One region of the Microbacterium sp. WCS2018Hpa-23 genome, then DNA from elsewhere that is predicted to be linked to it. Evidence: predicted binding sites of a transcription regulator. Region 1 holds the regulator's gene; each other region holds the start of a gene.
The links. The regulator LexA, encoded in region 1, represses DNA repair genes until DNA is damaged. The targets are predictions, from matches to a motif close to TCGAACANNTGTTCGA.
Positions count from the first base shown of each region.

Region 2: the regulator LexA is predicted to act here: its motif matches at 4,509-4,524, upstream of RQG77_RS15685 (DUF222 domain-containing protein).
Region 3: the regulator LexA is predicted to act here: its motif matches at 1,909-1,924, upstream of RQG77_RS18265 (DUF222 domain-containing protein).

Region 1 covers NZ_JAVTIZ010000011.1:35,382-42,978, forward strand. Annotated here, with positions in the region: gene RQG77_RS17055 (AAA family ATPase) at 1-311, shown strand, start outside; gene hisH (imidazole glycerol phosphate synthase subunit HisH) at 337-978, opposite strand; gene hisB (imidazoleglycerol-phosphate dehydratase HisB) at 975-1,592, opposite strand; gene RQG77_RS17070 (histidinol-phosphate transaminase) at 1,589-2,683, opposite strand; gene RQG77_RS17075 (LysM peptidoglycan-binding domain-containing protein) at 2,756-3,118, opposite strand; gene lexA (transcriptional repressor LexA) at 3,401-4,087, shown strand; gene RQG77_RS17085 (prolyl oligopeptidase family serine peptidase) at 4,133-5,992, shown strand; gene smpB (SsrA-binding protein SmpB) at 5,993-6,469, opposite strand; gene ftsX (permease-like cell division protein FtsX) at 6,570-7,484, opposite strand; gene ftsE (cell division ATP-binding protein FtsE) at 7,481-7,597, opposite strand, start outside.
Region 2 covers NZ_JAVTIZ010000009.1:129,708-137,304, forward strand. Annotated here, with positions in the region: gene RQG77_RS15665 (ABC transporter ATP-binding protein) at 1-375, opposite strand, end outside; gene RQG77_RS15670 (enoyl-CoA hydratase/isomerase family protein) at 576-1,637, opposite strand; gene RQG77_RS15675 (ATP-binding cassette domain-containing protein) at 1,759-3,861, shown strand; gene RQG77_RS15680 (hypothetical protein) at 3,940-4,389, opposite strand; gene RQG77_RS15685 (DUF222 domain-containing protein) at 4,535-5,947, shown strand; gene RQG77_RS15690 (glutamate-1-semialdehyde 2,1-aminomutase) at 6,057-7,379, opposite strand; gene hemB (porphobilinogen synthase) at 7,504-7,597, opposite strand, start outside.
Region 3 covers NZ_JAVTIZ010000013.1:823-8,419, forward strand. Annotated here, with positions in the region: partial or broken gene RQG77_RS18250 (ATP-binding cassette domain-containing protein) at 1-234, opposite strand, end outside; gene RQG77_RS18255 (phosphotransferase) at 274-1,071, opposite strand; gene RQG77_RS18260 (alpha/beta hydrolase family protein) at 1,081-1,851, opposite strand; gene RQG77_RS18265 (DUF222 domain-containing protein) at 1,954-3,309, shown strand; gene RQG77_RS18270 (hypothetical protein) at 3,526-4,167, shown strand; gene RQG77_RS18275 (hypothetical protein) at 4,236-4,997, shown strand; gene RQG77_RS18280 (hypothetical protein) at 5,299-6,129, shown strand; gene RQG77_RS18285 (substrate-binding domain-containing protein) at 6,276-7,397, opposite strand; gene mmsB (multiple monosaccharide ABC transporter permease) at 7,461-7,597, opposite strand, start outside.

The DNA of each region.
Region 1 (7,597 bases):
TCGTCGCGACGACGACGCGTGACGACCACGCCGAGGCGGGAGCGCTCCTTCTCGAAGCGCTCGAGGACCGCGACGAGCGCTCGGCCCGCCTCGCGCGCGAATCCGTCGTCGTGGTCAGTCAGGCCGACCCGAAGGCCTCGTCGGCCGAGGTCGCAGAGGTGGTCGCCGGATACCGCCCGCTGGCGCGCGAAGTCGTCGACATTCCGTTCGATCGCGAGATGGTCGACGGACACCTGCGTCTCCGTGCGCTCTCGGCCCCCACGCAGCAGGCGTGGCTGTCGGCCGCAGCCGCAGTCGCGCGCGGTTTCTGACGCGCAGCGACCAGCGCGTCCTGCCTCAGGAACGCAGGCTGTCGACCCAGTTGCGGAGCAGTTGAATACCGGCCTCGCCGGACTTCTCGGGGTGGAACTGCGTGGCCGAGAGCGGACCGTTCTCTACCGCTGCGAGGAACGGATCGCCATACGTGCTCCACGTCAGCACCGGCTGCGGGAACGGCGGGATGACGTCGAGCTCCCATGACTGCGCGGCGTACGAGTGCACGAAGTAGAAGCGCTCGTTCTCGATCCCCTTGAAGAGCACCGAGTCGGGGCCGGGCTCGACCGTGTTCCAGCCCATGTGCGGCAGCACCGGAGCGTTCAGCTCGGTGACGGCTCCCGGCCATTCACCGAGGCCTTCCGAATCGTGGCCACGCTCGACGCCGTGGGAGAAGAGCACCTGCATGCCGACGCAGATGCCGAGGACAGGGCGTCCACCGGCGAGCCGCCGATCGATGATCTCGTCACCGCCATGGGCGTGCAGCGCGTCACGAACGGCCTGGAAGGCGCCGACGCCCGGAACCACGAGGCCGTCGGCTTCGAGCGCCTCCTTGCGGTCGCGCGTGAGCACGGCATCCGCCCCCGCCGCGACGAGAGCCTTCACTGCAGAGTGGACGTTGCCGGACTCGTAATCGAAGACGGCGACCCGAGGAGCTGCACTCACAGCGCACCCTTCGTCGACGGGATACCGTCGACCAGCGGGTCGAGCGCCTTGGCCTGGCGGAACGCACGCGCGAAGGCCTTGTACTCGGCCTCGGCGATGTGGTGCGGGTCGCGCCCGCCGAGCACACGCACATGCACCGTGAGACCGGCGTTGAACGTGATGGCTTCGAACGAGTGCCGCACGAGCGAGCCCGTGAAGTGACCGCCGATGAGGTGGTGCTCGAAGCCGGCGGGCTCTCCGGTGTGCACGAGGTACGGGCGGCCCGAGATGTCGACGACGGCCTGTGCCAGCGCCTCGTCGAGCGGGACGAGGGCGTCGCCGTAGCGGGAGATCCCCGACTTGTCGCCCAGCGCCTCTCGGATCGCCTGGCCGAGCACGATCGAGATGTCTTCGACGGTGTGGTGCGCGTCGATCTGCGTGTCACCCGATGCGCGCACGGTGAGGTCGGTGAGCGAGTGCTTCGCGAAAGCCGTCAGCATGTGGTCGAAAAACGGCACCGACGTGTCGATGCGGCTCGCACCGGTGCCGTCGAGGTTCAGCTCGAGCTCGACGGTGGACTCCGACGTGCTGCGCACACGCGTGGCGGTGCGCGGGTTCTGGGCGGGGGTGCTCATGAAGCCGATCCTATCGAGGCGAGGGCATCGAGGAACGCGGTGGTCTCCGCCTCGGTGCCGGCGGTGACGCGGAGGTGTCCGGGGATCCCGACGTCGCGGATCAGCACTCCCCGGTCGTACAGCTGCTGCCAGACCTTCTGGGGCTCTGCCACTCCCCCGAACAGGACGAAGTTCGACCATGACTCGTGCGGGGTGTAGCCGAGCGCCTCGAGGGTCGCGGAGATGCGATCGCGCTGCTCGACGATCTCCTCGACCATGCCCAGCATCACGTCCGAATTGCGAAGCGCTGCGACGGCCGCGGCCTGCGTCAGCGCACTCAGGTGGTAGGGCAGCCGCACAAGGCGCAGGGCGTCGATGAAGGCGGGATCGGCGGCGAGATAGCCCACGCGGGCGCCCGCGAACGCGAATGCCTTGCTCATCGTGCGGGAGACCGCGAGACGCGGGCGCCCCTCGAGCAGGGTCAGCGCAGAGGCTGCGTCGCGTGGCGCGAACTCCTGGTATGCCTCGTCGACCACGACGATCCCTCGGGACGCCTCGTAGACGGCCTCGACGACGTCGAGGCCGAGCGGCGTGCCCGTCGGGTTGTTCGGCGCGCACAGCAGGATGACGTCGGGGTCGACTTCCGCGACCTGCGCGGCCGCCTCGTCCGGGGTGATCGTGTAGTCGGGCTCCCGGGTGCCCGCGATCCACCGTGCTCCCGTGCCCTGCGAGATCAGCGGATACATCGAATAGGTCGGAGCGAAGCTGAAGGCCGTGCGGCCAGGGCCGCCGAACGCCTGGAGGATGTGCTGCAGCACCTCGTTCGACCCGTTGCCCGCCCAGATCTGGCCGGCATCGAGGCCGTGACCGAGGTACTCGGCGAAGCCCTCACGCAGTGTGGTGAACTCGCGGTCGGGGTAGCGGTTGACGTCGCGAAGCGCGACCGCGATGTCATCGAGGATGTCGCTTGCGACGGCATCCGGAACCGGATGCGTGTTCTCGTTGACGTTGAGGGCGATCGGAAGCGGCGCCTGGGGAGCTCCGTATGGCGTGAGCCCACGGAGGTCGTCGCGAAGCGGGAGGTCAGCGAGTGATGCAGTCACCCTTCCCATGGTAGGCGGCGTGAACATCAAAGATGCGCGCGGTGACGGAGAATGAAGCCCGCCCGATGGCCCGCCGATCGCTCATTCCGAGTACTGTGCGGGGATCGCCAGTTCCTGGCCGATCTGGAGAGCGCCACCCCGGAGCAGGTTCAGTCGGGTGATGTCTCCGATGACCTCGCGCGGGTCTGCACCGGGTGCGATGCCCTCGGCGATCGACCAGAGCGTGTCGCCCGGCATCACGGTCACTGTCGCGAAGGAGGCCGTCGCGACCTGTTCGCCCGAGGCCATCGCGCTGCCGCCGCTCAGCGCGGCGAAGGCGATGCCCACCGCGAGCGGGACTGCGGCCAGTGCGAGCACGACGCGACGACCGCGCACCGTCAGGCGGAGCTTCGTCGCCGGACGTGCCGGGAGGACTGCTGCGTCGCTGAAGGTGATGGTGCTCATGTCGTGCTCCTCTGCATCTACCGCGTGGGCGGTGAAGTTGGCGTAGCGTTCGCATCCGCGGCTCGGCCGGGAGCCGTGAATGCGAAGCTACGTTCCGAAGTTATCTTCGAATTCGAACATCTGTCAAGCGTTCTTCGAAAAAGTGACCCGCGAATCAGGAGACACGCTCGAACAGATCTTCCACATCTGGCCGATTCTCGGATACGGTTTCGATACGAACACCCCATCACGGGCCTCCGACATTCGAACTGAGACGCCGGAATCGCACACCTGAGGAGCACCATGAGCGACAACTCCGCCACCGACGCCGACGTCCCGCGCACCCGTCGCCGGAAGAGCCTGAGCCCCAAGCAGATGGCTATCCTCGAGGTCATCCAGACGTCGATCAGCAGGTACGGCTACCCGCCGAGCATGCGCGAGATCGGAGACGCGGTCGGACTCAAGTCGCTGTCGAGCGTGACGCATCAGCTCGGACAGCTCGAGCTCAGCGGCTACCTGCGCCGCGACCCCGGCAAGACCCGTGCCATGGAGGTCCTGATCGATCTTCCCGGCACCAGCGGCGAGAACCCGGCAGACGTCGCGACGCCCGTGGGCGATGCCGCACTGGTTCCCCTGGTCGGCCGGATCGCCGCCGGCGTGCCGATCACCGCCGATCAGCAGGTCGAGGAGATCTTCCCGCTCCCCCGCCAGCTCGTCGGCAAGGGCGATCTCTTCATGCTCAAGGTCTCGGGAGAGTCGATGATCGACGCTGCCATCTGCGACGGCGACTGGGTCGTCGTCCGCTCGCAGGGCAGCGCGGAGAACGGCGAGATCGTGGCGGCGATGCTCGACGGCGAGGCCACGGTCAAGGTCCTCCGCCGCCGTGACGGCCACACCTGGCTGCTGCCGCGCAACTCGGCATTCGAGCCCATCCTCGGCGACGAGTCCGTCATCCTCGGAAAGATCGTCGCGGTACTGCGCGCCGTCTGACAGCATCCGAACGCGCGATGCAGGAGCCACGCCTAGGCTCGAGGCATGTCATCGCCGTTCGGTACCTGGCCATCCCCTTTCTCCGCGGCCCGAATCGCCGCGTCATCTCCGAGGATCGACGGCTCCGCCTTCGTCGGCGACGAGATCTGGTGGGGTGAGTCGGTTCCTTCCGAGGGCGGCCGACTCACCGTGCGCAGCTCGACCGGCGCCGAGATCCTCCCGGCGCCCTGGAGCGCCCGCTCCCGCGTCCACGAGTACGGCGGCGGAGCCTGGACCGCGGATGCCGACGGCACGCTCTACTTCGTCGACGCGAAGTCTCAGCGGGTGCACCGGATGCGCCGCGGAGACGAGCCCGAGCCGCTCACTCAGGAAGGCCCAGCCCACGGCGGCCTGAGGCTGCAGCAGGGGCGTCTGCTCGCCGTCCGCGAGGACCTCGCCAGCGCCCCTCATCGCCGCGGCATCGTCGAGATCCCCGTCGACGGCTCCGCGGCCGAGGCGCCGTCGCTGGTGACGACCGTCGTCGAAGGCGAAGGCTTCTACGCGCACCCGGCGTTGTCACCCGGCGGGTCACGGATCGCCTGGGTGCAGTGGACGAGCGCACGGATGCCGTGGCAGCATGCCACACTCGCCATCTCCGACGGGGTCGACACCGTCGAGCTGTCCACGCGCGCAGCCCTGCAGCCCGAGTGGATCGGAGACGACGAGCTGCTGTACGCGGACGACCCGACCGGTCGCTGGGCGCTGCATCGCGTGCAGGTGGACCCTCTCGGCGCCGTACGGCCTGCCGTCCGTGTCGACGACGTCGACGCCGACACCGGATACGGCCTGTGGGTACTGGGCAACCGCTGGTATCGGCCGATCGACGACGGCCGGATCGTCGCGGTGCGCACGAACGGACGCGACGAGGTGGTCGTGATCGACGCGGACGGACGTGCCCGCACGCTCGCCGTCCCCGCCGACGGGCATGTCAGCGTCGACGACGTCTCGGGATCCCGAGTCCTGCTCTCGGGGAACAGCTCGACCACGACGCCCGGCGTATGGTGCATCGACGTCGACTCCGACGAGGTGTTCGCCGTCGCGGGCGCGGAGCCGACCGATCCGGGATGGATGCCACCGGCGTCGCCGATTCTCGTCGACGGCGTGCACGGCCCCGTACACGCGTTCGCCCATCCGCCGGCACACCCCTCTGCGTCGGCTCCGGCAGGAGAGCTTCCTCCCTACGTGGTGCTCGTCCACGGCGGCCCCACGGCGCATGTGACGGGCGCCGCATCGGCCGTGATCTCCTTCTACACGAGCCGCGGCATCGGTGTGCTCGATGTGAACTACGGCGGTTCCACCGGATACGGGCGCGCGTACCGCGAACGCCTCGACGGAGAGTGGGGCGTGGTCGACGTCGACGACGTGATCGCAGCCGCTCGTGGCCTCGCCGAGACGGGTGTCGCGGATCCCGCGCGCATCGCGATCCGCGGTGGCTCCGCCGGTGGCTGGACGGTGCTCTCCGCTCTCGTGCGCGGCGGGGCGTTCGCCGCGGGGATCAGCCGATACGGGGTCGCGGACCTCCGGATGCTGGCCGAGCACTCCCCCGACTTCGAAGCGCACTACATCGAGGGCCTTGTCGGCCCGCTGCCCGAGGCCGAGGCGCTGTACGTCGACCGCTCCCCGCTGACGCACGTCGATCGGATCGACGTGCCAGTGCTGATCATGCAGGGCGCGGACGACCGTGTCGTGCCGCCGGCGCAGTCGGAGGCCCTGCGCGACGCCCTGGAGGCCCGAGCCATCGATCACGAGTACGTCCTGTACCCGGGCGAGGGACACGGGTTCCGCTCGACCGAGACGATCGTGGACGCCCTCGAGCGCGAGCTCGCGTTCCTCGGGCGTGCGTTCGGATTCACCCCGTCGAGCTGATCAGTCTCCGGTGCGGTTGCGCAGGCGCATCGCCCGCTCGGCCTCACGCGTGTCCTGACGTTCGCGCAGGGTCTGACGCTTGTCGAACTCGCGCTTTCCCTTCGCGAGAGCGATCTCGACCTTGGCGCGCCCGTCGGAGAAGTACAGCTTGAGGGGGATCAGGGTGTAGCCGCCGGCGGACACGGCATGCTGCAGCTTCGCGATCTCCTCGCGGTGCAGCAGCAGCTTGCGGATGCGCTTCGCGGAATGGTTCGTCCAGTGACCCTGCGAGTACTCCGGTATGTGCACGGAGTCGAGGAAGACCTCGTTCCCCTTGACGAACGCATATCCGTCGCTCAGGTTCGCGCGCCCCTGTCGCAGCGACTTCACCTCGGTGCCGGTGAGCACCATCCCCGCCTCGTACGACTTCTCGATGTTGTAGTCGTGACGTGCGCGACGATTGGTCGCGATGACCTTCTCCCCGCGTTCCCTGGGCATGATTCTCTCCTGATCCGCGTCGCGCAGTGGTTCCAGAGCCCGATCCGGGCGCACGACAGCCTGTCAGTCTATACCGACGACGCTCCCGCAGGCGACGCGGTCAGGTGCGCAGCCAGCGCCGGATGGCGAAGCCGGCCGACAGCGCCGCCAGGATCACGCCGATACCGATCAGTACGGGCACGACGACCGCGGCATCCTGCATCGTCACCCAGGTGGTGATGAACGGGACCCGCCCTCGCAGATAGCCGTTCACACCGAAGTGCACACCCGCGACCACGGCGGCGCTCGCGAGCACAGAGCCGAGGAACGCGGCGAACACGCCCTCGAGCACGAACGGCGTCTGGATGAAGCGGTTCGAGGCGCCGACCAGGCGCATGATGCCGATCTCCTTGCGTCTGGCGTACGCCGAGAGCCTGATGGTCGTGCCGATCAGGAGGATGGCGGCGATCAGCATGAGCACGGCGATGCCGACGGCGATGTACGTGGCGACCGTCAACGCGGAGAACAGCGGCTCGAGGTACTGGAGCTGGTCCGTGACCTGTTCCACGCCCGCCACGCCGTTGAACGCCTCGGCGATCACCTGGGACTGACCGGGGTCCTTCATGGTCACGAAGAACACCTCGAAGGCCTGCTCGGGGGTGATGACGCTCGCCTGTTCCTCACCCAGCTGCTCCACGAGCTTCGCGTACGTGTCCTCCTTGGAGTCGTAGCTTACCTCGCTGATGAGCGGTGCGAGCGCCTCGCCGTCGAGCTGGGCGCGCACGGCGTTGACCTGCTCTTCCGAGGCGCCGCCGTCGACGCACGTGTTCTGCTCCGAGATGTCGGAGCACATGTAGACAGCGACCTGAGCGCGCTCGGTCCAGTAGCCGCGCATCGTGCCGATCTGGGCCTGCATGAGGATCGCGGCGCCGACGAACGTCAGCGACACGAAGGTGACGAGAACGACGGAGATGACCATCGAGATGTTGCGCCGGAGGCCACCGAGTGCCTCGGTGAGGATGAGTCCGATTCTCATGAGGTCGGCCCCACTTCCTCGGCGCCGTCGTCGGACAGACCGAGACGATCGGCGACCCCGAGTTCGGCGACGTCGACCTGCGGAAGCAGGATCGGATGCGTGAGCGGACCGAC
Region 2 (7,597 bases), on a different contig from region 1:
CACCTGCTGCACGTCGTTCGTGTTGCGGGTGATGAGGGAACCGGCCCCGAACTGCGAGACCTCGCGTTCGGAGAAACCGCTCACCTTGCCGAAGACGTCGGCGCGGATGTCGCGGCCAGCCCCCATCGACGCACGGGCGGCGAAGTAGGTGGCGATGACCGAGGCGATGATCTGGCCGAGCGACACGGCGAGCATGAACAGACCGGTGCGCCAGATGTAGTCGGTGTCGGACTGAGCGACGCCCTTGTTGATGATGTCTTCGTTGAGACGGGGAAGGTACAGAGTCGCGATCGCGCTGGCGAACTGGAACACCAGAACGGCCACGAGCAACCACTTATAGCGGGACAGATATCGAACGAGGATTTTTCCCAGCACAGGCGGACTTTCTAGGAAGGATGAAGCGACAGATCTCTCGACGGGCGGACGCAGGCCGACGATCGCGCATATGACAGAGTGCCACGAACCGCGGACATTCGTATCCCCCTGTGGGTGGACCTTCGCTGACAGCGAACCATTCCGCCTGCGGCCAGCCGTTTATGCGCGGCGGCGAACAACCACGGATATATCGATGTACGTCAGAAGAGGGGGCGATCGGGCACGAACTCGCGTGCCTCGGCACCCGCATCCGGAGCAAGATCGGCGATCTTCGCGGGATCCCACTGCGGGTTGCGGTCCTTGTCGATGAGCTGCGCGCGGATCCCCTCGACGAGATCGGGGTGATGCGTCACGAACCACATCACGCGGCGGTACTCGCCCTCGAGCGCTACGCGGAGATTCGGGAGCGCTCGAGCCTCGCGAACCGCGTCGAGCGTCACGGCGAGGCCGGTCGGGGCGAGGCCGTCGAGCAACTCGGCGGTGGCGATGGCATCCGCCGTCCCCTGCTCCTGCAGGCGCGCGACGATCTCGGCGACGGTGTCGGCGGAGAACGCCTCGTCGATCCACGCGCGCGCGGCGGGCAGCTCGGACGGATCGGGCGTCTCGTCGAACAGCAGTACGATCTCGGCCGGCCCGGTGGGATCGGCACGGTACGCCAGCGCCTCGCGCAGCGCGTCGAGGCGGTCGGACGGGACGAAGTGATCGGCGAAGCCCATCAGCACCGCGTCCGCTCCGTTCATGGTGCCGCCCGTGAGACCGAAGTACTCGCCCAGCCGGCCGGGTGCGCGACCGAGCAGCCACGTGCCGCCCACGTCGGGCGTGAAGCCGATGCGGGTCTCGGGCATCGCGAGCTTCGAGCGCTCCGTGACGATGCGGATGGCCGCGTGACCCGAGAGGCCGACACCTCCACCCATCGTGATGCCGTCGGCCAGCGAGACGACCGGCTTCGAGTACTCGGCGATCATCGCGTTCAGTGCGTACTCGGCACGGAAGAACTCCGCGGTCTCGTCGGCTCGATCAGCCACGATCTGCGCGTGGAGTCCGCGCACGTCGCCGCCCGCGCACATCCCGCGCTCGCCCTCGCCGTCGATCAGGACGATCTGCACATCCGTGTCCTCGCGCCATGCCTCGAGCGCCTCGGTGAGCAGCTGGATCATGCCGAGATCGAGGGCGTTGATCGCCTCGGGCCGGTTCAGCGTGAGCCTGCCGAGCGCGCCTTCTGTGCGGACGAGGACCCGGGGAGCGGCGATGGAATCGGTCACGGGTGCCACGTTACCCCTCGACCGCAGCCTTGCATTCGGGTGGGTTTGTGCGGTAAATGCGCGATCCGGCGGCTTTTCCGGCAGGATAGAGAGAACTGCCCACTGCAACGAGAGGTCGCAGATGCCCGACGGACAGGTGCTCGAGTTCACGCGCGTCACCAAGCGATTCAATGACGTGACGGCGGTGTCCGACTTCTCCGCGCGAGTCGAGCCCGGTGTCGTGACAGCCTTCCTCGGCCCGAACGGAGCCGGGAAGACCACGACACTGCGGATCCTCCTCGGTCAGGTGCGCGCCAGCTCCGGCACGGCCACGATCGGCGGGGTCGCATTCTCGGAACTCCGCCACCCCCTGCGCACCATCGGATCGGTGCTCGAAGAGACGGTGTACCGCCCTCGACGTTCGGCTGCCCGCCAGCTGACCATGGCGGCCAAGGCCAACGGCATCCCGCTGTCGCGCGTCGACGAGGTCCTCTCGCTGGTCGGTCTCGAGCACGAGAGCGAAGGGCGCATCGGCAGCTTCTCGCTGGGCATGCGTCAGCGACTCAGCGTCGCCCACGCCCTGCTCGGCGACCCCGGTGCCCTCGTGTTCGACGAGCCCGCCAACGGACTCGATCCCGAAGGCATCCGCTGGATGCGCCTGCTCATGCGCCGCCTCGCCGACGAGGGCCGCACGGTTCTCGTCTCCTCGCACGTGCTGAGCGAGATCGAGCAGGTCGCCGACCATGTGCTCGTGCTCTCGAAGGGGCAGCTCATGCTGTCCAGCGGCATCGAGAAGCTCGCAGACCCGTCTGCCGGATCGGTCGTCGTGGATGCCGCGGACCGCGCCGCGCTGAAGGCGGCGCTCTCGGCCGCCGGTCTCGAGGTCGAGGTGCTCCGCTCCGGACTCACCGTCCGCGGCAGCAACGCCGGAAAGGTCGGCGCCATCGCGGCATCGGCCGGCATCGCCCTCACCACTCTGGTGCAGCGCGGCCCCACCCTCGAAGACGTGTTCATCGAGCTCGTGCGCGGCGGCACGCTCGCACCGCACGCCATCGCGGCAGCCTCGCAGTTCATCGTCCCTGAGGCCGGGGCCGGGGCCGGGGCCGGGGCTGGGTCGTCGGATGCTTTGCACGACGCCGCTCCTGCGACCACGGTCCTGCCTGCAGTGATCGGCGAGACACCTGCAGACGCCTCCGTCGAGACGGCGGACGCCTCCGTCGAGACAGCTGCAGATGCCTCCGTCGAGACGGTGGACGCAGAAGACGGATCGGACGACGCTGAAGATGCGCCTGCGGACGACGCGGCGAACGTCGACGAGGGCGCGGAGATCGACGCCGAGGCCTCCGAAGCTGAGACTGCTACGGAATACTCCGCCGAACCTGAGGGCTCGGATGCTGCGGATTCAGCTGACTCGGGACAGGCGGACGCTGCTGCTGAGACTGACGCTGCTGCTGAGACCGAAGTTGCTGCTGAGACCGAAGCTGCCGCGGCGGATGCCGCTGAGGCCAAGGCCGACGACGCTGCCTATGCGGCGGCTGCGGCGCGAGACATCGAGCACGCGGCGGCAGAGCTCGGCTACGCGGCCGACGCATCCGACGCGAATGACGCCGAAGACGCGGCAGATGTCGTTTCGGAGGCCGCCGAGTCGGACGAACACTCCGGGCACGACGCGGATCCCGACGGTTCATCCGACGATGGCGACGTCGCCTCCGAGGAGGGCGCCCGTCCCTCGTTCGACGACATCCTGTTCGGGAACGCGACGGCAAACGATGCGGAACCGTCCGTCAACGCTGATGCCGGCTCCGAGAACGAGTCCGTACCCGCAGCCGAAAGCGTCGACGAGCACTCCGGAGTCGAGTTCTTCACCGAAATTCCGGCATCCGATGAGTCGGCATCCGACGAGACGGTCTCCGCTGACGGCGCAGACTCGGCTTCCGGCGAGGGAGACGCGTCGGACGACGACCCACGCTCTGCGGCTGTCAGCTCGATGCTCGCCGCAGCCGCACGCGCCTACTACGAGGACGAGCCGAAGGACTACCCGCTCGGCGAGTCGGAGGCATCCGAGGAGCAGCCGGACGCTCATGCCGAGCACCACGAGGGTGAGCACCACGAGGGTGAGCACCACGAGCAGCACGATGGCGGGCACCACGACGGTGAGCACCACGAGCAGCACGAGGGCCAGCACCACGACGGTGAGCACCACGAGCAGCACGAGGGCCACGCGGGCGAGCACCACCAGTCCTGAGGCCGCGCCGCCGAGCTTCATGCGAACGCCCTCTGCGCCGAAAGGCTGCGGAGGGCGTTCGCTCGTTCTGGGGCCGGGTCAGGCCGGCCGCGGACGGATCACCGGGCGACGGCTGCCCTTCGACACCGGAGTCGGCGACGTGGCGACGATCTCCTCGACGTCTGCCGGCTCATCGGAGACGTCGAGCCTGAGCGCCTGAGTCAGTGCGAGGCCGTGCCTGGTCGTGAGGATCAGCCGCCGGTACTGCTCGTCGCCCGCGAGGTCGATGACGACACTGGGGCGACGCCGACGGATCAGCACGAAGTCCACGCTTCCGGCGGCCTTCCACGTTCCCGCGGCGAGAACGCCGGGGATGTGCGTTCCGGGGTTCGGCACGCCGCGCAGCCAGGTCCATGCGTCGTCGATCAGCTGCACCTTGGTGATGGTGTCGCGAACGAGTCGTACGTTGTCACGGTGGAAGCTCGCCGCACGCTCGATCGGCGAGAGCACGATCTCGAGTTGCGTCTGGTCGAGCAGCAACGTCACCATGCGTCCAGTCTGCCAGCGGCACCCTCCCAGATGTCTGTGTCTTGCTCACAGGAAGGCAACGATCCGTTGTCGGTTCCCACGATTCCACCCCTCTCCCATTCCGATGTTCCGCTCGAGTTTCGAACAAATCTACTAGACTCAGAGCATGACATTCGCCACCGACAACGGTCTCGAGCAGCGCAGGGAGCTGCTCGATTCCTGGGTCGAGAAGCGGCGACAGATCGCCTGTCTCGAGGCGGAGGCATCTGACCTCCTCGCCGAGCGAATGCGGCTCGCCGGAACGGATTCCGATGACAGCCCGTTCCACCGTGATGCGATTCATCGATCGATGGTCGCAGAATACTCAGCAGCCGGCCGCATGACCCAGGGCAGTGTCGAATACGCCTTCACCGACGCAGTCTTCCTCGACGCCAGCCATCCGCGCGTGCGCGAGGCGTTCCGGCGCGGCGCCATCAGCGGTGCACACGTCCGCGAGATCGTCCGAGCTGCCGGAGTCGTGCGCGAGGCGGTGAACAACGGCCGAGCGGATGCCGACGTGCTGCCCCTGTACGACACGGTCGCTGTCATCGTCGCCGAGCGCGAGACCGCTGCACGCACGCGTGTGCATCTGCGGGAGCTGGCTGCGGTGCTGTCGGGCTCGACGACCACCGAGCGCCACGCACGAGCGGCGTCGGAGCGCACGGTGACCGTGCGGCCGGCAGGAGACGGGCTCTCCGTCCTGACTGTCGTGCTCCCCGAGCACCTCGCGACGGCAATCCTCGATCGCCTCACTCAGCTCGCTCACGCCGTCATCCGCGGACGGGACGACCGCGAGCCGGCGCTCGAGCCGTTCGATGACGGCGAAGATCCGATCTACCCGGAGGACATCGCTCACGACGATCCTTCACGCGATGACTACGCGATCTTCGGCGACGGGACGTTCACGACCGACCCCACCTGCCCCACGGGGCCCGCGGTCGAGCACATCCCGGCAGATACGCGCACGATCGATCAGGTGCGCGCCGATCTGCTGATCGACCTCCTGCTCGCGTCCGACCCGAGCGCCGCCAACGGCGCGGGACTCGACAACATCCAGGGACGGATTCACGTCACGAGGGCCGCAACCACTCTCGCCGGGTGCGACGATCGTTCCGCCCAGCTCGACGGGCACGGCCCTCTTCACCCCGACATCGCGCGTGACCTCGCCGGCCGCAACGGCGGGTGGTCACGCCTGTTCCTCGATCCGACCGGCCTGGTCGTCGAGACCGACACCTACCGGCCCACCGAGCCGATGCGACGGTTCCTGCGGGCCCGAGACCAACACTGCCGATTCCCCGGATGCAGAATGCCGGTGCATCGGTGCCAGATCGACCACACCTTCGATCATGCGAAGGGCGGCAGGACGAACATCCACAATCTGGGTCATCTCTGCGCGACCCACCACGGGATCAAACATCCCGATGTCGGTGACGACCACAGGTGGACGGCGCACCAGCTTCCCGACGGAACGATCGACTGGCTCAGCCCACTCGGGCGCACCTACAGGGATTCACCGCGACGGCGAGTGATGTTCGTCTGAGGAAAGCGCGCTCGGCTAAACGAAACGGGTTTGTCTGAGCGAAACGGATTTGTCTGAGCGAAACGGATTTGTCTGAGCGAAGTGGGGCGCCGACGGTTCGGCCGGCGACTCAGGCGGTCGCCTGCGCTGCGGCACGGGCAGCGATCGGCAGTGCGGCCTCGATGCGCTGCAGCTCCTCTTCGCCGTGAGCGGCGGTGAGGAACCATGCCTCGAACACGCTCGGCGGCAAGGCGACCCCTTGCTCGCGCATGGCGTGGAAGAAGGGTGCGTATCGGAACGACTCCTGTGCCTGCGCCTCGGCATACGTACGAGGCGCAGATGCTCGGAAGGACGCGCTGAACAGGCTCCCCGCATGGGCGACGGCGTGCGTGACACCGGCATCGGTCAGCGCGGTGTCCAGCGCAGCGGCGACGCGAGCGGCCGCCGCATCGACCGTCGCGTAGACCTCCGGGGTCGCGAGGCGCAGCGTCGCGAGGCCAGCTGCGACCGAGAGCGGATTACCCGAGAGCGTGCCCGCCTGGTAGACGGGCCCGAGGGGCGCAAGCATGTCCATGACCTCGGCACGTCCGCCGAGAGCCGCCAGGGGCATCCCCCCGCCGACGACCTTGCCGAAGGTGACGATGTCGGGCAGGTAGTCCTCCCCTGCCGCAGCCTGAAGCCCCCAGAAACCCGCGGGGTGCACACGGAAGCCCGTCAGCACCTCATCGAGGATCAGCAGCGCGCCATGCGCGTGAGCGGTGTCGGCCAGCAGACGGTTGAATCCGGGCGCAGGCGGCACCACGCCCATGTTGGCGGCGGCCGCTTCGACGATCACCGCAGCGATGCGATCGCCGTGCTCGGCGAAGACCGCAGCCAACGCGTCGGGGTCGTTGTAGTCGATGACCAGAGTCTGAGCCGCGATCGGCGCGGGAACACCCGCGGACCCCGGCAGCGCGAGCGTCGCGACGCCGGATCCCGCCGCCGCGAGTAGGCCGTCGGAGTGCCCGTGGTAGTGGCCGGCGAACTTCACCAGCAGGTCGCGGCCTGTCGCACCACGTGCGAGGCGGATCGCCGTCATGGTGGCTTCGGTGCCCGTCGAGACGAGACGCACGCGCTCGATGGGCCGGACCTCGCCGAACCGCACGCGGTCGGCGATCAGCTGGGCGAGTTCGACCTCGCCCTCGGTCGGAGCGCCGAACGAGAGCCCTCGGGTGGCAGCCTCCTGCACAGCGGCCACGACCTCGGGTTGCGCATGTCCGAGCAGCGCAGGACCCCACGAGGCGACCAGGTCGACGTACTCGTTGCCCGCGGCATCCGTGACCGTCGCGCCCCTCGCAGACGCGAGGAAGCGCGGCGTACCGCCGACGGAACCGTATGCGCGCACCGGCGAATTCACGCCGCCGGGGATCACCGTGCGTGCGGCGGAGAACAGGTCGTCATTGCGGTCGGTCACAGCACACTCCTCAACGATGCGCGGAGCTCTCCCGGCATCCCCTCCAGGCTAGCCCGCACACCTGAGCACCGGATTCAGACGAGAACGCGAGAACAGCGACTCGGACCGAGAAGAGAGAACTCGCTCAGCCCCGCAGCCAGCGCGCGGCTTCCGTCGCCCAGTAGGTGAGGACGACGTCGGCACCCGCCCGGCGGATCGACAGCAGGGACTCGAGGATC
Region 3 (7,597 bases), on a different contig from region 1:
GAGGGTGTCGGCCTGGTCGAGGACTCCGATGGTCGTGCCGCCGCGCACCGTGACTCGGCCCGAGTTCGGCTCCTTGATGCCGGCCAGCATGCCGAGGAGGCTCGACTTTCCGTCGCCGTTGCGGCCGACGATGCCGATGCGGTCACCTTCTTCGATGCCGAGGGTCACGGAGTCGAAGACGACCCTGGTCGGATATTCGAGGTGAAGGGCTTCTGCCCCGAGAAGATGTGCCATGTTGCTTCCCAGGGTAGCCGGGCACGCTGGGTGGGCCGGTCAGCTGAGCGCTGCGGCAACGGCGGGAGCGTGGCGCGACTCCATCTCGGCATCCCAGATGCCCAGGAGCTCGAAGGTCGCGATGCGGAACACGAGGGCGCGGATGATGCACTGACGGCCTTCTGCTCTCTCGTCTGCGAGCCTGAGCATCTCGGTCGGATCGAGTCCATGCCAGCATGCTGCGTCGGCCAGCACGATCGCGTCGGCGAATCCGACCGGACGCCAGTACGGAGCCCAGTCGATGATCGCCGGCGGCTGTCCCGGCTCGAACATCACGTTGCCGAGGAGATCTCCGTGGATGATCTGGGCTTTCGTCGATACCGGACGGAAGGCGGCGATCAGACGATGGAGGGTCGCGTTCGCGGGCGCTTCTTCCTCTTCCCACGCGATCCTGTCCGATCTCGCCCACGGATCGTCGGCCTGATCGAGGAAGTCGGGGCGATCGAGCCCCCGGACCGCCTGGTGGAACGCCTCCCCCGCGTCGAGTACGTCGGTCACGCGCGTCTCATCCGCAGCACCCGGGAGCCACTGCCAGGCCTCCCATCCGTCGACCGTCCACGCCCCGGATCGCGCGGCGATCGGACGCGGGGTGCGGAACCCCGCGGAGTGGGACAACTCGGCGAGGACGGTCGCCTTCCACACCGTCTCGCCGTCGCCTGCGGACGGACGGAGCACCGTGTCTCCGGCCCGCCAGGTCAACCCGCGCCCGCCCGGCAGGTTCAGGATCGCGTCCTGGTGTGCGCTCGCGATGGCGAACTCGGCGAGCGTGGCGCGTGAGGGTGGAAGTGCCGTGGCCATGGGTCGAGGCTATGGCAGGGGGTTCTGAGCGGGAGTGCCGAAGAGCTCGGGAACTGATGCGATGAACTCGTCGAAATGGCTGTACCAGACGGTGTGCGCGGCACCCGGGATGCTCCGCACGTCGATGCCTCGACGCTCGAACCGCGCGACATCGGCGTCGGTCACCCAGTTGCTCGGATCGGCGCGGATGACGATCGAGCCTGCATCCAGAAGCCACTCGTGATCGGTCCCGCAGGAGACGGATGCCATAGTCGCCGGGTCGAACCGCACTGCCGCACGTGCCTCGACTGTTGCATCTCTCTCGGAATAGAAGGGGCGTGACGCTCGCAGGTCTTCGACAGACGATCGAGCGCGTCGATCCCGCGTGTACTGCTCGGTCAGGCGTGAACGGTCCTGGCCGCCGACGAGCGAGAGCGACGCGTCGACGTAGACCGCAAGTTCCGCACTGAGCTCCCTCGCCGCCTCCGCGAGGACGCTCGCCCCGTAGGAGTGCCCGATCGCGGCGACCCGATGCCCGTTCGCGAGGCTCTGCACGGTCTCGACGACGGACGACGCCGCCTGTTCAATGGTGAGGTTCGGGTCTCGCGGCGACTGACCATGGCCCGGCAGATCGAGCGCGAGCACGCGGTGCCCTTGCGCTGTGAGGCGAGGGATCACTCGCCACCAGCTCTCGGACGATCCCATCATCCCGTGGAGCAAGACGACGGTGGACGTGCGTTCGTGAGCGTCCCCTGCGTGTGCATTCGCATCCGGTTCTGCGTCGATCGCGTGAAGCAGCATCCCGCCAGTGTGCCAGAGTTCGTTACCTCTTCGTAATGACATTGATTTCGGTATGTCTCGAAACTACGTTCGAATGTCGGTGGTTGCTGATCTACTTATTGCATGACAGCTCTGCTCGACGCGACGGATTCCCAGATGGCGACACTCGCCGATCTGGTGACGTCGCTGCAGATCGCGGAGGCGACGGTGAGCAGCATGATGGCGGCTCGCGACGGTCTTCTTGCGATCGCGGGCCGGCTGGCGATCGACATCGCGAAACAGGGTGACCATCCTGATCGCGGCGACCACTCGATCCGCACCATCGCCGCCGAGATCGCGACGGTGCAGCATGTCAGCGATCGCACCATCGAGCGGCGGATGGCAGCTGCCGGAATGTTGATCGATCTCTTCCCGACCGTGTGGGAGGCGCAGGGCCAGGGTCGCATCAGCGCCGCACATTCCCGGGTCATCGTCGACGCCGGGTCGCACATCGAGTCGCCGAGCGCCCGCCAGGCGTACGCGACGATCATGCTTCCTCTCGCCGAAGTCGAGTCCCCCAACAGGCTGCGCGCGCTGGCGCGTCGAGTTGCCGAGCGATTCGCTCCGACGACCGTGACGGAGCGACACCGCAAGGCGCGCGCTCAGCGGCGCGTCTGGGTGACTGACGGCGAAGACGGAATGGCCGGGTTGCATGCGCACGCGCCCGCCGCATTGATCCACGGCATGTTCGACCGCCTCTCGCAGATGGCGCACTCGCTGCGCGACGAGAACCTTCGCCAGAAGCGGGAGGCGAAGCGAGAAGGACGAGACTTCGAAGCCGACGACCGGACCATCGATGAGATCCGCGCCGATCTGCTCACCGATTTGGTGCTCAGCGGTGCGCCGACCGGGCACGACACCGAAGACGGGCTACTCGCAGAGATCACGGCACGCATCGAGGTCACGGTTCCGGTGACGACCTTGATGGCAGATGACGCGAGTCCGGCGTCGAGCGACCAGATGCCGATCGGCGAGGGCTCCGTGACTCCGCCGGCAGAGCTCGACGGCGCCATCCCCATCGACACAGACACTGCGCGAAAGCTCGCAGGCACGGCCACGGGGTGGGATCGGGTGATGACTCATCCGATCAGCGGGCGGGTGCTCGCGGTCGACCGATACAGACCCGGCAAGCACCTCCGACGACACCTTCGAGCGAGAGACCAACGCTGTCGATTCCCCGGATGCGGGATAGCGGCGCGAAAATGCGACCTCGACCACAACCACGCAGCGTCGGCGGGTGGCGCGACCTGCGAGACGAACCTCGCGTCGTTCTGTCGGCGACACCACGTCCTGAAACACCACTCCCCCTGGCACGTCGAACAGAAGCCGGGCGGAGTCATCGAATGGACGAGCCCGACCGGCCGCACCTACATCGACACTCCTCCTGCACCGAACACGGTCACCTTCACCGTGTCCGACGACGTGCGCGCTCCGTTCTGACGGTTTCGGCGTGCGCGGAATCCCAGGGCTGTGGACAACCGCGACGCCGCGGAGCGTGATTTCACTACGGTGGCGCGATGACTCCTCCTCAAAATCCAGTTATCTCCACGCGCACGCGATTGAGCTCGGTTGTCAGCATCTTGCTCATGACCTGCGCTTTCGCGGGCTGTGCATCAGCGGCTATCGTGACGCCCGGACGGGACGCAGGCTTCGCTGATGAAAGAACGTCGGCGGACGCCGAGAAGGTATACCGGTTCTACATCGGTCTGCAGTGGTCGGTCGACCATGCCTGATGGGATGCGGATGCAGCGGACGCGCCCGTCTGTGCGTGCTCTCGCGCTGGCTGCTGGCGTGCTGACCGTGGCGCTCGGTTGTCTCACGGGATGCGCGCCGACGCCGGCGTCCTCCCCGACACCGACTTCGACGCCTGCGTTCGCCAGCGAGGAGGAGGCGTTCGCAGCTGCAGAAGAGGTGTACCGGGCGTACAACGATGCGGTGAACGCCCGGGCAAACGGGACAGGTGGAGCCGAAGCCGATCCGCAACAGTACTTAACCGGCCTGGCGCTCGAAGGCGACATCGACACCCAGAACCTTCTCGCATCAGGGGATCTGCAAGTCTCTGGCGACGCAGCCATTGTGACGTTCGCGGCAGAGACGGCCGATCTCGACGGAGACACTCCCACGATGACCGGGATTGTCTGCATCGATGTTTCGGATGTCTCATTGATAGATAGGTCGGGAGTGGACGTGACGCCGCTCGGCAGGGAGGACAAGATCACTCAGCGGGTGGTGTTCCTCGGCGCAGAGGACTCACTGCGCATCTCGAACGAATCAGCCGTTGATGGATCGACATGTTGATCCATGTAGCGTCTGCCTGCATAGGACTATCGCTGGCACTCGGCTGGGCTGCGACAGATGCGGCCGCGATGAGCACTTGCACGATAGCGGCGTCGCGCGTCGGCCTCTGCGGCTCAACCGACGGCACGTCACTCGATATCTCCGGCACGCAGGAGCAGCCGGGAACCGACTCGAACTCCGGCCCACCCCGCAGCGGTGGAGGGCCCGACGCACAGCGCGGACCATCGGGGCCGAGCCAGGAGGCGATCGATCTCGCGGCGTGCATGGACGACTCGGGCACCACGCGATGTGCGCCCCGTCTGAACCGGCCCGCTGCCCCGGGGACGCCCCCGCCGGCGACTGGCATACCGACGATCGTCATCTCCGACCTCGCGCGGTTCGCCCCGGCATCCGTCCTTGCGGCTTCCGAACCGGGAAACCTCGGGATCGCCGGCATGCCGACGAACTTCATCGGCGCAGCAACATCGCAGATCCAGAACGGCGAGCTGTTCGGCATCCCCCTCCGCGTCCGCTTCACCCCGGCCGGATACGACTACACGTACGGCGATGGCAGCACCTCGACCGTGACGAGCCCGGGGCAGACCTGGGCGGCGCTGGGTCAGGCGCAGTTCACCCCCACCGCGACGAGCCACGTGTATCGCGAACCCGGCGTGTACCCAGCCCGGGTGGACATCCGATACACCGCGCAGGTGGACCTCGGCGCCGGCTGGATCGACGTTCCCGGGCAGCTCACGACCCGTGGGGCCACGCAGGAGATCCGCATCCTCGAGGCCCGCACCGCGCTCGTCGCCCACACCTGCGACGAGAACCCGGCCGGCATAGGCTGCTGAAGAACGCACCGCAGCAGCACGCCAACAAGAAAGAGCCCCCGGCCCCGAAGGTCCGAGCGGCCCTGTTCTGTCAGCTGGCTGATCGCTTTCTCGTACGACTCGACGATCTCGAAGAGGCTCGGCCCTCCGCGAGCATATTCGCCTACGGCGCTCTGCTCCTCGAGAGGCAGCCGCCGACCGATTCCCTCCGGCCTAAACTAGACAGGTGCCATGGAGTCGCCGGATGTTCTCGCTCTCATTAGCCAACCGCAAGGCAAAGCTGGTGCAGTCGAGAAGGCGACCCGGTCGCTTCGAGCTCAGCGTGGATGGAGTTGCGCAGTCCGTCGTCTCGATCACCGAACCCACCGCCCTCGAGTACAGCTACACCCAACACATCGCCCGCGCACTGGATGCCGCCGCGGAGCCTGATGCGCCGCTGTTCACCGTGCATCTGGGGGCCGGAGCACTCACGCTGGCGCGCTACGTCCAGGCGACGCGCGCCGGATCACCTCAGCTGGTGGTGGAGTTCGAACCCGCGCTCTACGCCGCCGTCATCGACGCACTGCCATTGCCTCCCGGGTCTGACATACGAGTCATCTTCGGTGACGCTCGGACGGTCGCGGACGCCGCTCTTCCGAATGAGAAGACATCGCCGGTGCAGTCATCTCCGTCCCCCGGACTTGACGACGCAGCGAGTTATCGCACCGCAATCGACACCGATTGGGTGGAGGCGTGCTTCACCGTCGTCGATCTCTGGGATGCCGCCGTCATCCGGCATCGTGTGGCCAGCCAGGAGTTCTATCGCCGGGTCGCCGCGCGCTCCGCAGCAGCGGGCGTAGTCGCCGTGAACCTGCTCGACGGGCATCCGTTCGAATACTCACGACGACAGGCCGCGACCCTGAGCACCGTGTTCGATCACGTCGCTGTCGTGCTCGACGCAGAGCCGGAAGATGCGGAAGGGCCGCTCGGGAACGTCGTCATTTTCGCGAGCGATGAGCCGCTGGACAAGGTGACCGCCTCCGCTTTGCTCGACACACCGCGACCTCATCTCCTCCGCGATGGCCCTCTGACGTCGTGGATCGCTGAAGCGCGCATCATGACAGATGCCGACGGCACAGACTCTCCCGATCCCGACGACCCCCTCTGGGGCTAGCGCACCGTGTGCGGACGTCCTCCGACAGGACGGCCGCTATCCGCCAGCGGCTCGCCCGCGCGCGGTGTGAAAAGTCGACCCGACATGGCAACGAGCCGCCCGGACCCGAAGGTCCGGACGGCTCGTCGCTGTTCGAGCGGAATCGCTTACTGGTACGACTTCACGATCTCGAGGAGGCTCGGCACGTTGGCGTACGCCTCGGCAGCGTTCTCCTTGGTGACGATGATCGGGTCGAGCAGGTAAGCGGGAACGACCTTGGCACCGTTGTCGTACGACTCGGTGTCGTTGACGTCGACCTCCTCGCCCTTCTGCAGCTGGCCGACCATCTTGATCGACTGCTCGACGAGCAGCGCGGTGTCCTTGTTGATCGTGGAGTACTGGATGCCCTCCATGATCGACTTCACCGACTCGACCTCGGAGTCCTGACCCGTGACGACCGGAACCGGCTTGCCGGCCTGCTGCACCGAGGTGATGATGGCGCGAGCAAGGGTGTCGTTCGGGGACAGCACACCGTCGACGACGGTGTCACCGCTGTACGACGAGGTCAGCAGGGTGTCCATGCGGTTCTGAGCGTTCTCCGGAAGCCAGCCCTCGGTCGCGGTCTGCGCGATCTCGGTCTGACCCGACACGACGACCAGGTTGCCGTTGTCGATCTCCGGCTTCAGCACGTCCATGGCGCCGTCGAAGAAGACCTTCGAGTTGGCGTCGTCAGGCGAACCGGAGAAGAGCTCGATGTTGTACGGAGCCTCGTGACCGGCACGCTCGGCGAGACCGTCGAGCAGAGCCTGGCCCTGCAGCTGGCCGACCTTGAAGTTGTCGAATGCGACGTAGTAGTCGACAGCCTCGGTGTTCTCGATGAGACGGTCGTACGCGATCACGTACGCGCCGGCGTCCTTGGCGGCCTGCACCTGCGTGGCGAGCTGCTTGCCGTCCTTCGCGCCGATGATGATGACCTTGGCGCCGTTGGTGACAAGGGCTTGTATCTGGTTCTGCTGCTCCGCGACGGTGTTGCTCGCGGGAGCGTATTGGACATCGGCCTTGAAGCCGGCCTTCTCAAGGCCATTCTTGAACAAGTCGCCAGCGAGGACCCAGTTCTCACTGGTCTTGTCAGGAAGCGCGACGCCGATCGTGGAGTCTGCCGCGAAGCCCGCTGCGGCCTCTTCGCCAGAGCCCGTGTCGGTTCCGCCGCCGCGCTCACCGGAGCAACCCGTGAGTGCGAAGGCAGCCGTCGCGACGAGCGCTGTCGCTGTGACGATGATCTTCTTCATGTGATCTCTTTCTGTGTGGTGGTGTGACGGATCCTGCGCGCGAGCACTGCGCGACGAATCCGCTTACTCGCTCCGCGTCTTGTCGACGGGCGGAGCCTGGTAAGTCTTGTTGGGCTCGAAGATCGCGTTGGCCTCCGGGTCGCTCCTGAGAGCGGACCGGCGCGTGAGCAGACCGATGAGCGACGGGCGGCCCTGCTGCT